Linked DNA regions of Sandaracinus amylolyticus. Each later gene encodes a partner of the first gene's protein in a complex. Links are inferred from orthologs where the notes say so. Each region holds a gene or a part of one and is shown in the gene's direction. Other genes may lie near its edges.

Evidence for each region. Proteins that work in one complex are often made in the same cells at the same time.
Region 2: the proteins of trxB (region 1) and trxA are in contact, whole or in part, in a crystal structure (PDB 1F6M), measured with the Escherichia coli proteins. The link is inferred for Sandaracinus amylolyticus from one-to-one orthologs.

The regions. Positions count from the first base shown.
Region 1 is NZ_CP011125.1:539,125-546,259, reverse strand. The notes cover bases 1,737-4,591. They hold trxB (thioredoxin-disulfide reductase), read left to right. Parts: upstream 1,737-2,614; coding sequence 2,615-3,568; downstream 3,569-4,591. Other genes in these bases: DB32_RS02195 (carotenoid oxygenase family protein), read left to right, coding at 3,654-4,591; DB32_RS02205 (peptidoglycan recognition protein family protein), read right to left, coding at 1,862-2,455. Also shown: DB32_RS02215 (PDZ domain-containing protein), read right to left, coding at 1-1,391; more of DB32_RS02195, read left to right, coding at 4,592-5,084; DB32_RS02190 (PilZ domain-containing protein), read right to left, coding at 5,089-5,436; DB32_RS02185 (hypothetical protein), read right to left, coding at 5,433-6,146; DB32_RS02180 (hypothetical protein), read right to left, coding at 6,143-6,469; DB32_RS02175 (hypothetical protein), read right to left, coding at 6,540-7,073.
Region 2 is NZ_CP011125.1:3,034,704-3,039,909, reverse strand. The notes cover bases 2,162-5,007. They hold trxA (thioredoxin), read left to right. Parts: upstream 2,162-3,339; coding sequence 3,340-3,675; downstream 3,676-5,007. Other genes in these bases: DB32_RS12695 (serine/threonine-protein kinase), read right to left, coding at 3,725-5,007; DB32_RS12705 (hypothetical protein), read left to right, coding at 2,995-3,234; DB32_RS12710 (homoserine dehydrogenase), read right to left, coding at 2,162-2,938. Also shown: DB32_RS12720 (hypothetical protein), read left to right, coding at 1-1,004; DB32_RS12715 (bactofilin family protein), read right to left, coding at 1,221-1,631; more of DB32_RS12710, read right to left, coding at 1,637-2,161; more of DB32_RS12695, read right to left, coding at 5,008-5,206. UniProt on the Escherichia coli protein: Participates in various redox reactions through the reversible oxidation of its active center dithiol to a disulfide and catalyzes dithiol-disulfide exchange reactions.

The DNA.
Region 1 (7,135 bases):
CCGCGATCTCGCGCTCTCCGCAACATCGATGCTGCGAGCGCTGCAGTCGCCGCGTATCCCACGCTGCCGATCCACGCCAGTCCGGGGCGCACGTCGCCGATCGCACCGTGCGCGGCTTCGCCACCCGCGAGCGCGATCACGGCACACGAGGCGAGCGCAGCGAGGAACACGTCGTCGAGCACACGTCGCCGATCGTGCTCGCTATCGAGCACCGGCCCGCACGCCGCCGCGAGCGCGACGAGCACGATCGCGAGCGGGCCCGTCGGGCTGCGCAGCGCGAGCCAGTCCCACGGCCACGGGCCCTGCGCGGCTTCGATCGCGGCGGGATCGGTCGTGCCGATCGCGAGCGTCGCGACTCCGAGCGCGACGACGATCGCGATGGCGCCGCACATCGCGCGCATCGCCGCGACGATCCGCGGGCGTGACCCCGACGCGCCGAGCACCAGCGACGCACCACGCCCGGCGACGATCGCGAGCAGCGCCGCATCGAGGCCGAGCGAAGGCAGCGCGTCGAGCGCGGCCCGCAGACCGAGCGCGATGGCGATCGCAACGCCGACGTTGAACCAAGGAACGCGCCGCGACGTCGGCGCGAGACGATCGATCCACGTCGCGCCCGGTCCGAGCAGCACGATCGCGAAGAGGGCGATCAACGCGGCGAGCTGCGACCAGAGGATCGCCTCGCGCGGGACGCGCTCTTCCCATCCGTCGAGCGACACGCGCACCACGAAGGGCGCGGCCTCGCCCTCGCGCGCGACGCGCAGGTCCATCGACGCCTGGCCCACCGCCGGCACGAGCTCTTCGGGCGCGAGCAAGTTGAGCCCGTCGATCGAGAGCAGACGGTCGCCCTCGGCGAGACCGGCATCGTCGGCACGGCTCCCACGCGCAACCCGCGCGACCATGAGCCCGATCCCGTCGTCCTCGCGCGGCGCGAGCTCGAGCCCGAGCCGCGCGAGCACGCTCGTGTCGGCATCGCCGCTGACCTCGCGCGGAACGAGATCGATCACCGCGTCGTCGAGCGTGCCCACCACCGAGCCACGATCGAGCGCGCCCGCGCCGAACGCGACACGGATCGAACCACGGAAGGTGCCGCGGCCTCCGAGCCGCCGCAGCGACGCGGCGGGCATCGGCAGCTCGACGCGATCGCTCGAGATCGCCTCACCGTCGAGCGAGACGTCGATGGCGCGCGCGGGATGCCCCGGTCGATGCAGCACCCCGCGGAACGTGACGCGCGCATCGCGGCCGGCGGGAAACCCGCTTCCGCGTAGCACGAGCCGGTGGCCCGGCTGCACACGATCGGGCGAGGCGCTGCCGACGTGGAGGAGCTCGGCCTCGATCGGTCGCGAGCACGCGAGCGTCACGAGCGCGACGATCACGAGGCCGAGAGCGCGCATCCGCACGGCCGGACTGTCGTCGCGTGTCGCGCGACTGGTCAACAAACCCGCGCGAGCGTTTGACCCCGCCGAACGCCCCTGCTACATCGCGCCTCCTTCCTGGGGTCGTAGCTCAGCTGGGAGAGCGCCTCGATGGCATCGAGGAGGTCAGGGGTTCGATCCCCCTCGACTCCATTACTGGTGTGCGGGTCCCCGTCCGCACGGTTCGGTTCGAGCAGTGACGGTGGGGCGTCCGCCGCGGCGATCGTGCTCGGAGGCGCCGGCCCGCACGGGCTGCCGCTCTCGTTCGGTGCGCGGATTCGTCGTCGACCAGGCTCGTCCCGTCCGCACGGTTCGTGTCGCGCAGTGACGGTGGGACGTCCGCCGCGGTGAGCGTGCTCGGAGGACGGCGGCCCGCACGGGCTGCCGCTCTTGTTCGCGCGGGAGGCCGCTCACCACGACCTGCGCGCTCTCGAGCGGCGCGCGACCGTTCAGCCGTCGGCTCGGCTCCTCAGGCCGCGCACGACGCGATGGAGCGATCGGCCGGGGCACGCGGTGTGCGCCCCGTCGATCTCACCGTGGTCGAAGACGCGCGCGCCCTCGATGCGGAAGCGCCGCTGCAACGACGCGACGAGCTCCCTCAGCGTCGCGAGCTGCCGCCGCGTCGGAGCGGTCTCCTCGAAATTGCCGACGAGCACGATCCCGATCGCGACCTCGTCCCAGAGCGCGCGCGTGCTCGTGTCGCGGAGCCGGGACGCGACGTGCGCGCCGGGCTGCTGCCGAGTCCAGCGCGGTCCCACTTCGATCTCGCCGTCGCCGAGGCCGTGGCCGTTCCCGATCACGAAGTGATAGGCCAAGCCGCGCGGCATGTGGCGCACGCCGCGGTGGTACGCGTCCATCGAGGCGGCGTTGCCCTCGGACGACGCGCTGTGGTGCACGATGATCGCGGTCCACGGACGCGCTCGCACACCCGGCGCGCGGATCAGCGCGCCGACGTCGCGGCCTCGCGGGAACTCCTGCGCGTGAGCCGCCGTCGCCGCGAGGACGAGCGAGAGGACGGCGATCGCCGGCATCGTCGAGCGCATCCGCGGATCATCCGACGCGCCCGCCGCGCGGAGCCAATTCCGCGCACCCTCGCGAGCCCGGAGGGCAGCAACGACACGGTGTGCGCCACCAGCCCGGGCTACACTTGCACCCCCGCGGCGCGCGCCTCAAAAGCGCCGGAGGCAAAGAAGAAGACGGACATGAAGACCCACAACGTCGTGATCATCGGCTCCGGCCCCGCGGGCCTCACCGCCGCCATCTACGCCGCGCGCGCGAACCTCAAGCCGCTCCTCATCGAAGGCGCGATCATCGGCGGCATCCCCGGCGGTCAGCTCATGATCACCACGACCGTCGAGAACTATCCGGGCTTCCCCGAGGGCATCACCGGCCCCGATCTGATGGCGAAATGGCGCGCGCAGGCCGCGCGCTTCGGCACCGAGATCATCACGGCCGACGTCGATCGCGTCGACTTCTCCAAGCGCCCCTTCGAGATGTGGTGCGGTGACGATCACTACCGCGCGCAGTCGGTCATCGTCGCGACCGGCGCGAAGGCGAAGTGGCTCGGCCTCGAGAGCGAGCACAAGCTCGAGAACCGCGGCGTCAGCGCGTGCGCGACGTGCGACGGCTACTTCTTCCGCAACCAGGACGTGTGCGTCGTCGGCGGCGGCGACACCGCGATGGAAGAAGCGCTCTACCTCGCCGGCCTCTGCAAGAGCGTGACGCTCATCCACCGCCGCAAGGACTTCCGCGCGTCGCGCATCATGCTCGAGCGCGCGCAGAAGCACCCGAAGATCAAGTTCCTCCTCGACACCGTCGTGACCGAGGTGCTCGACGTCGAGAAGAACACCGTCACCGGCGTGCGCGTGAAGAACGTCGTGACCGGCGAAGAGATGGTCTACGACACGCAGGGTCTCTTCGTCGCGATCGGGCACCAGCCGAACACGCAGTTCTTCCAGGGCCAGCTCGACATGGACGAGAACGGCTACCTGAAGACGAAGCCCGGCACGACGCGCACCAACATCGAAGGCGTGTTCGCCGCGGGCGACGTGCAGGACCACGTGTACCGTCAGGCAGTGACCGCCGCGGGCACCGGGTGCATGGCCGCGATCGAGGCCGAGCGCTGGCTCGCCGCGCACGACCTCGTGATCCACTGACGCATCCGCGGCGGCTGCGCGGACGAGCGCGCGTCTGCTCCGAACGAGGGCAGACGCGCGTTCCGTGGTGCGCCATCCTGCACGGATGCTCCCGACCGCGACCGCGCCTTCGATCTCCGAGCCGAGCCCCTCGCTGCACGACGATCGCGCGACGCACCTCGCGTACACGTCGAGCGTCCCGCGCGAGCACGGGTTCGAGCCGCTGCGCGTCGAAGGTCGTCTGCCCGACGGATTGCGCGGCACGCTCTATCGCAACGGTCCGGGGCTCTGGGATCTCTTCGGTCGCCCGTACTCGCACTCGTTCGAGTGCGACGGTGCGGTCGCCGCGGTGCGTCTCGGCGGCGGGAGCGCGCCCGCGCTCGGCGCGCATCGCGTCACCCAGAGCGAAGGCCTCCGCGAAGAGCGCGCGGCGGGTCGTCCGCTCTACGGCAGCAACGCCGCGTGGCGCACGCGCCTGTGGAACGGGCTGCGCCTCCGCGCGAAGAACACCGCGAACACCGCGCTGCTCTCGTGGCAAGGGCGGCTCTTCGCGCTGCTCGAGGCCGCGCGTCCGACCGAGCTCGATCCCGCGACGCTCGACACGATCGGGCCGAGCGATCTCGGCATCGAGAAGCTCGTCGCGTTCACCGCGCATCCTCGCGCGGTCGCGTCGCACCGCACGACGTACTCGTACGGCGTCGAGCTCGGACCGCGGCCCAAGCTCGACGTGCACGCGCTCCCGTGGACCGGCCCCGCGCGTCGCCTCACGCGCATCCCACTCGCGCACAACGTGATGATCCACGACTTCGCGGCGACCGAGCGGCACCTCGTCTTCTTCGTCGGCCCGGCCGAGCTCGTGATCTGGCGCGCGCTCTTCGCGGCGGGTGATTTCCGCTCGTTGTTCGAGTGGCGTCCGGAGCACGGCAGCGAGGTGATCGTCGTGCCGATCGCAGATCCGACGCGCGTCGTGCGGTTCTCGGTCGACGCGTTCTGGTCGTGGCACGTCGCGAACGCGTTCGAGCGCGGAGGCGAGATCGTGGTCGACCTCGTGCGCTACGACGACTTCGCGACGATGGACCAGCTCGGCGCGTCGGGCGCGCCGTTCGAGCAGGGCGTGCCGACGCGCGTCGTGCTCGATCCCGCGCGTCGCACGATGCGTCGAGATGCGCTCACCGACGCGCGCGCCGAGTTCCCGATGATCGACCTGCGCATCGCGGGCACGTCACACCGCACGATGCTGCTCGCGAGCGACTCGGGGCGGCGCAACGCGCTGCTGCGCCTCGACCTCGAGCGCGATCGACTGTCGCGCTTCGAGCTCGAGCCGGGAGAGCGAGCGTCCGAGATGGTGTTCGTCCCGCGCGAGAAGAACGCGCCCATCGACGACGGATGGGCGCTCTCGATGGTGTGGAGCGCGCGCACGAGCACGAGCCACCTGGCGATCCTCGATGCGTCACGCCTCGAAGACGGCCCGGTGGCGCGCGTGTTCTTCGATCACACCGTGCCGCTCACGTTCCACGGCGTGTTCGTCCCGAGCTGATCGATCACCCGGGATCGAGCTTGCCGAGGAAGCGCTCGAGCTGCGCGCTCTGCGCCGCCGAGACCTTCGCGAAGCGCACGCCCGCGATCCACGTGCCCGCGTCCTGCACCGCGGTCCACGCGACGATCGCCTTCGCCTCGAACGGGCTCTCGTCGGGATCCTCGATCCCGTCCTGCGTCAGGAAGAGCGTGACCGCGAGCTCGCTGCCCTCCTTCACCTCGCGATCGACGACCAGACCGACGCCACCGGCGGACACGTTCTGGGTCGACGCGACGATCGTCTCGCCGCGGATCTCCACCTCCGCGGCGAGCTCGACGGCGTAACGGCGATGCTTGCGGTTCTCGGCGCTCATCCACCCTCCGTGATCACGTCCTCGTCGGCTTCGCCCTCCTCCTCGAAAGCGTCTTCCGCAGGAGTCGCGCCGCGCGTGATCGACTCGGCCATCATCCGAGAAAAGGCCCCGCTCGTAAAGACGTCGAGCAGCGCCTCCGCCTCGATGATCCGCAGCTCGATCGCGACGTCGGTGGTGCCCGCGAGATCGCGCTCGAGCTGCAGCCGGCGGCGCTCGAAGTAGAGGTGTACGACCTGCGTCGCGATCTCGAGCCGGCGCTCCTCGAGGTGCCTCAGCTCGCGCATCAGCGACGTCTCCTCGCGCGCGAAGAGCAGTCGATCGAGCTGGAACGTGACGCTGCCCGAGAAGCTCAGCGAGTCGTCGCTCGACCACACGCTGCGCTCACCGGTCGTGCTCTGCAGCGCCGACAGATCGAGGGTCTGACCACGACGCACGTCGGCGCGCGTCTGGGGCAAGAGACCGGCGAGACGCGCGCGATCCGCGGCGTCGCGGGCGCGCCGCGGATCGAGCGCGGGCGCGTCGAGCACCGCGCGCACCAGCGCGTCGACGCTCGGCTCGTCGCGGTACCGCGCGAGCGCGGCGCGCACCCTCGCCGGGGTGATGCGAGCGCGATCGAGCGACTGCGCGGACGCGTCGTGATCGCGGGCGAAGAGGGCGAGCGTGATCGCGGCGATCACCACGATCACGAGGCCGGAGCTGCGCGCGTTCATCGCGGCACCTCGACCATCCGGCGCGCCCGCGCGAGCGCGTCGCGCCGCGCCCTCGCCTCCCACGCGCACGCCGCCGCGATGCGGCAGCGCGAGCCGCTCGTCACGACGAGCGGCGCGGGCGGCTCTTCCGCGCCCACGCTCGCGACGCCCTCGCCGTAGCGCCCTCCGAGCGACACGCCGACGGCCCACGACCATCTCGTGTCCGCGTCGTGATCGCTCGTCGCTCGCGCGCGCTCGATCGCGGTGCCCTCGATCGTCAGCGCCGGTGCGCTCTGCGCGAGCTCCGCGCATCCCATGCTCGTGATCGCCGCCAACGCGATCACGAGCGACCCTGATCTCGCTCGTCTTGATTGCATGCCCGCCTCGTACGTGCGGGACACACATCGCGCGACGTCAGCCGAGCGTTGCGTGATCGATCGCGACGATCTCGGAGTCGCCCTTCGCGAGGCCGATCGCGACGACGATCTTCTCGCCGGGCGCGCGCGGCGCGAGGACGATCGTGCCCTCGCTGCGCACCACGCCGTGATCGACGCGCTCGACGCGCGGCGCCTCGGCGTCCTCGGGCCACGAGACGCGCACGACGCGCAGGTGGATCTCGGCGCCCGACGGCGCGATCAGCTGCGCGCGCGCGATCGCGCTCTCGCGCACGCGCCACACGACGGCGAGCGTCTCGCCCTCGTCGAGCGTGACGCCCGCGAACTTCGCGTCGGCGAGCCTGGTCATCGTCGCGACGGGTAGCACCGGCTCGTCCTCGCGACGCGCGGTCGCCGGCGGCGGACGCTCGAGCCGGCGCTCCGGCGGCACCGGCAACACCGCGCGCACCGTGCTCGCCACCCGGCCCAAGAGCGACCGCGCGATCGAGAACGCCCCGGTGCGACTGCTCGGATCGCGCCCGCGCAGCACGTCGATCAGCGACTCTCGATCCATCGACTCCGCATTCGGCACGCCACGCCTCCGCGCTTCGTCCAGAAGCTCGGCCCAGGAACGTC
Region 2 (5,206 bases), 2.5 Mb from region 1 along the record:
TCGTGCAGGGCCGCGTGACCGGCCGCGGCCGTCGCCGGCGTCTCCAGCTCACCGCCCTCGACGAGAACGGGCACCAGGTCGCCAGCGCCAGCGCGCAGATGCGCGGTCAGGGCGTGGCGCGCGCCGCGCGATCGCTGCTCGACGACGGGCTCTCGCGCCTGCCCGGGCCGCGCCAGGAAGTCCAGGAGGCGCCTCCGCCCGTGCGCACCACGACGCTGCCCGACGAGGAAGAGGTCGTCGAGGACGAGGTCGAGGAGGAAGAGCAGGAGGAAGGCGGCACCTCCGAGTGGGATCGCCGCGCGCCGCTGCTCGAGCTGCAGTTCGGCGTGGTCCCGCGATCGCGCGAGGCCGACGTGACGTTCCAGGACGGTCGCCACGGTCGCTACAACGCGTGGTACCCGGAGCTCGCGGTGCGCGGCGAGGTGCGCCCCTTCAACGCGGATCCCGGCGTGATCCAGGGCATCTACGCCCGCGGCTTCTTCGCCCACGCGGTCGGCCTGTCGTCGCAGGTCGACAGCACCGGACAGCCGGTCGACAGCACCTTCTACCGCGTCGACTTCGCGGCGGGCTGGCTCTTCCCGCTCGCCGACGTGCTCGATCTCGGCGTCGAGTTCGGCGCCGGCTGGGACACCTACAACCTCAGCGAGAACCCGCTCCTCGAGAGCGCGGAGTACGTCTATCTCCGCCCCGCGCTGCGCGGGCGCATGCGGATCTACCGCGAGCTCTTCGTGATCGGCGCCGAGGTCGGCGTGCGCCCGGTGCTGAGCCGCGGCGATCTGAACCAGTACGGGAACGCCGGCGACACGATCGGCTTCGACGTCGGCGGCTCCATCGGCGGCGGTTTCACGCTCGCGGGGACGTTCGGGATCACCTGGGCGCTCCAGGTGAGCTACGTGAACTACTGGCTGTCGTTCTCGGATCCGCCGGACGTCGCGTTCGCCGGCGACAGCGGGACCGACGGCGGCGTGCGCATCGGGATCTTCGCCGGCATCGGCTACTGGTGAGCCCGAACGCCTCGATCTTCGTGTGAAGATCGAGGCTTCCGGGCACCAACCCTCGATTTCCCACCAAAAAACGGCTCTGGCCCCGGGCCAGAGCCGTTTTTTGGCGAAAGATCGCCGCTTTCCCCCGGCCCGAGCCGTTCTTTGGTCCGAACGAGGCTCTCGCCCGCGCGAAGGGACGTTCGTCGGCGAGAGAAGGGCTCGGGCCCGCGCGCCGTATCACCCGTGCTCATCGGGGACGGCCGTCTCGGCGGTCTCGCCCTCTTCCTCGTCGCGGTCGACCGGGAGCATCGTGCAGCGGCCCTCGAACACGCAGCCCTTCGAGATGTCGATCTCCGGCGCCTGGATGTCGCCGTACACCGCGCCCTCGGGGTGGATCTCGATCAGCTGACGCGCCAGCACGTTCCCGCGCAGCACGCCGCCGCGCACGATGAGCGTGCCGACCTCGACGTTCGCCTCGACCTCGGCGCCGTCGCCGATGACGAGCACTCCGTCGCCGAGGATCTCGCCCTTGAGCGCGCCGTCGATGCGCACGCGCCCTTCGAACGCGAGCTTGCCCTCGAAGCGCGCGCCACGGCCGAGCAGCGCGTGCAGCTCACCGATGCCGGTGAGATCGCGAGGCGCGGGCATCGTGCTCAGCCCTCCTCGACGCGGATCGCGCGCGCCGGCTCGGAGATGCCGCTCAGCATGTGGATCTCGCGGAGCGCGCTGCGCACGTTCGCGTCCTTGCACGCGTGGGTGAGCATCACGACGTGCACCGGCTCGCCGTCGGCGCTGGCGCGGCCCTCCTGGATCATCTGCTCGATCGACACGTCGAACGCGCCGAGCACGCCCGCGATGCGCGCGAGCACGCCGGGGCGATCCATCACGGTGAAGCGCAGGTAATAGCGCCCGACGTGGTGCCCGGGGTCGCGCACCTCGCGCGCCGCGAGCGAGCGATGCGTGACGCGACCGCGCGAGCCCATCATCAGGTTGCGCCCGACGTCGACGATGTCGCTCACCACGCTCATCGCGGTGGGCATCGATCCCGCGCCGTAGCCCGAGATCATCAGCGGACCGAGGCTCTCGCCCTCGATGTAGATCGCGTTGAGCGCGCCCGAGATGCTCGCGATGACGCTGTCGTCGGGCACGAGCGCAGGGTGCACGCGCAGATCGAGCGCGCCGTTCGGCAGCGCGCGCGCGATCGCGAGCAGCTTGATCACGTAGCCGAAGCGCGCCGCCATCTGCATGTCGATCGCCGCGACGTGCTCGATGCCCTCCTGGTGGATCTGCGAGGGCAGCACGCGCGTGCCGAACGCGAGCGACGCGAGGATCGTGAGCTTGTGGAGCGCGTCGCCGCCGTTCACGTCGAGCGTGGGATCGGCCTCGGCGTAGCCCGCGTCCTGCGCGCCGCGCAGCGCGACCGAGAAGTCGATCTTCTCGTCGTACATGCGCGAGAGGATGTAGTTGCTCGTGCCGTTGACGATGCCGCGCAGCGCGACGACGTTGTCGCTCACGAGCGCCTCGCGCAGCACGCGGATCACCGGGATGCCGCCGCACACCGCGGCCTCGAACGCGAGGTCGACGCCGCGCGCCTCCGCGAGCTCGAAGAGCTCCGAGCCGCGCTCGGCGAGCAGGAACTTGTTCGCGGTGACGACCGACTTGCCCGCTTCGATCGCACGCACGACGTGGGCGCCCGCGGGATCGAGCCCGCCCATCACCTCGACGACGACGTCGATCTCGGGATCGCCGAGCACGGTCTCGGGGTCGAACGAGAGCAGCTCGCGCGGCGCGTGCTCGCCGCGCTCCTTGTCGGGATCGCGCGCGACGACACGACGCACCTCGATCGGCGCACCGAGGCGGCGCGCGAGGCTCTCACGGCGGGTCGCGATCGTCCGGAGCACGCCCTGCCCCACGACGCCGCAGCCCAGCATCCCGATCCGAATCGACCTCGTCACGGGCGCTGACATACCTCATGGGCCGTGCTCACGAAAGCTGGTAGGAGGCTCCAATCTTGCCGTCGGGCGCAGCGCTTCTGATCTCGTGGATCGTGACCGCCGGCGTGTGGCTCTTCGTGCACGTCCTCGCGACGGTGAAGCTGCTGCGATCGGACGCGATCGATCGACGCACGAAGTCGCTCGGGCTGGTGCCGCTGGCCACGCCGTACGTCGCGTGGAAGGCGGGCGCGCGCGTGTCCGCGGTGCTGTGGGCCGCGCTCGCGGTGCTCTACGTGGTGCTTCGCGCCATGGGCTGAGGCACGTCCAGACTCGGCGCGCACGCTCCGGGCTCCAGCAGGCGCGCCGCTTCGATTGACACCCCCCGAGTGGTTCCCTACGTTCACCGCGTTTCGGAGGTGCTCATGGCCGGCAAGAACGTGCTCGTGGTGAACGATCTCAACTTCGAGAGCGAGGTGATGAACTCGGACCAGCCGGTCCTGGTGGACTTCACCGCCACGTGGTGCGGGCCCTGCCGTCAGATCGCGCCGTTCATCGATCAGCTCGCCGACGAGTACGCCGGGCGCGCGAAGGTCGTGAAGCTCGACATCGACGAGAGCCCCAGCACCGCGGCGCGCTTCGGCATCCGCGGCGTGCCCACGCTCTACGTGTTCAAGGGCGGCCGCATCGTCGCGCAGCAGCAGGGCGCGGCGCCGAAGACGATCCTCGCGCGCCTGATCGACACCGGCATCGGCGCCTGATCGATCGCCGCTCCGTGGAGCGCGAGAGACGCCCTGGTCCCGCGAGGGATCAGGGCGTCGTGCTCTGGAGCTCGCGGAGCCGCTGCTCGATGCGCTGCTGGCGCTCCTGCTCGCGCTGCATCGACGCGCGATAGAGGAACCCCGCGGCGACGATCGCGATCGCGATCACGACGGCGCCCGCGATGATCGCGTAGCTCGTCCACGAGGTCGCGCGTCGCGCGGGCCGGGCGCGCGGCGCGGCAGGCGCGGCCGGCGCGACGGCGGGGAGCACCGGCGCCTGCGGAGGCGGCGCGGGCGCGCGCGGCGCGGGCTTCGATGCGTCGAAGAGCACGGGGCCCGGCGCGATGATCTCGCCGCTGTCCATCGCGCGCGGACGCGGGATGGGCTTGATGTCGGTGGGAAGCGGCACCGGCTCGGGGTCGCGCGCCGGGCGGCGTCGCGCGGGACGTGCCGGCTCGGGCGCGGCCGCGGGCGCGGCGACGACCGCGGGGACGACGACGGGCATGCCCACGGCGGTGGCCTTCGCGCTCGCGATCTTCGGTGCTCGCGCCGCGGGGGCGGTGGCGCGCAGCTCTTCGAGATCGTTGGGCGCGAGCTCCTGCGTGATCTGCGCGGAGCGTCGCTTCGGCGGAGCATCGGGCTTCGGGGCGTCGAGCGCGATGCCGAGCGCGGCGCGCACGAGGCGCGGATCGAGCTCGTCGCTCATCGTGTCGCGCGGGCCGAGCTTCGCGCCGGGATCGGTCTTCGTGTCGAGCAGCTCGAGCTCGGCGCTCGCGAGCGGATCGGCCTCGGCGGCGAGCGCCGCGCGGACGAGGCGCGGATCGAGATCGCCCGCTTCGGGGAGGTTCCCGTCGGCGTCGAGCGCGACGTGGCGCGCGGTGTCGCGCGACGCGACCGCCGACATGCCGGGATCGGTGGGGAGGCGCTCGTCGCTCTGGATCATCGCCTCGGTCGAGCGCGTGAGACGCTCGGTCGGCGGATCGCCGAACGTCGGATACGACGAGCTCGTGCGGCGCGACGGATCGGTCGGCGAGCCCTCGAGCTCTGCGACCTGCGTGGTCTCGTCGGTGGTGGTGGACGCCGCGACGTGGAAGCTGTCGCGGTCGACCTGCGGGATGGGGAGCCGCGCGAGATCGGCGAGCGCCGAGACCAATGCGTCGAGCGTCGGGGGCCGCGCGGCGGGATCCGCGTCGAGCACGCGCACGAGCTCGACACCGACCGGACCGAGCGCCGGCGGCGGCGCGACGCGGCGCATGTCGACGCCGCGCCCGATGAGCGCTTCCCAGGCGATCGCGGCGACGCCCCAGCGATCCGACGCGCGGCCGCCGAGACCTTCGGCGACCTCGGGAGCGAGGCCGTGGCGCAGCCCGGGCTCGCGCTCGAGCGCGCTCTGCACGAGCTCACCGGAGAGCGCGGAGAGCAAGAAGCCGCCGGTCAGGAGGAGCCCGTCGGGATCGACCCAGACGCGATCGGCGCGCACGTCGCCGTGCCAGAAGAACTCGGGGATCGATGCGATCGCGGCTGCGAGGCG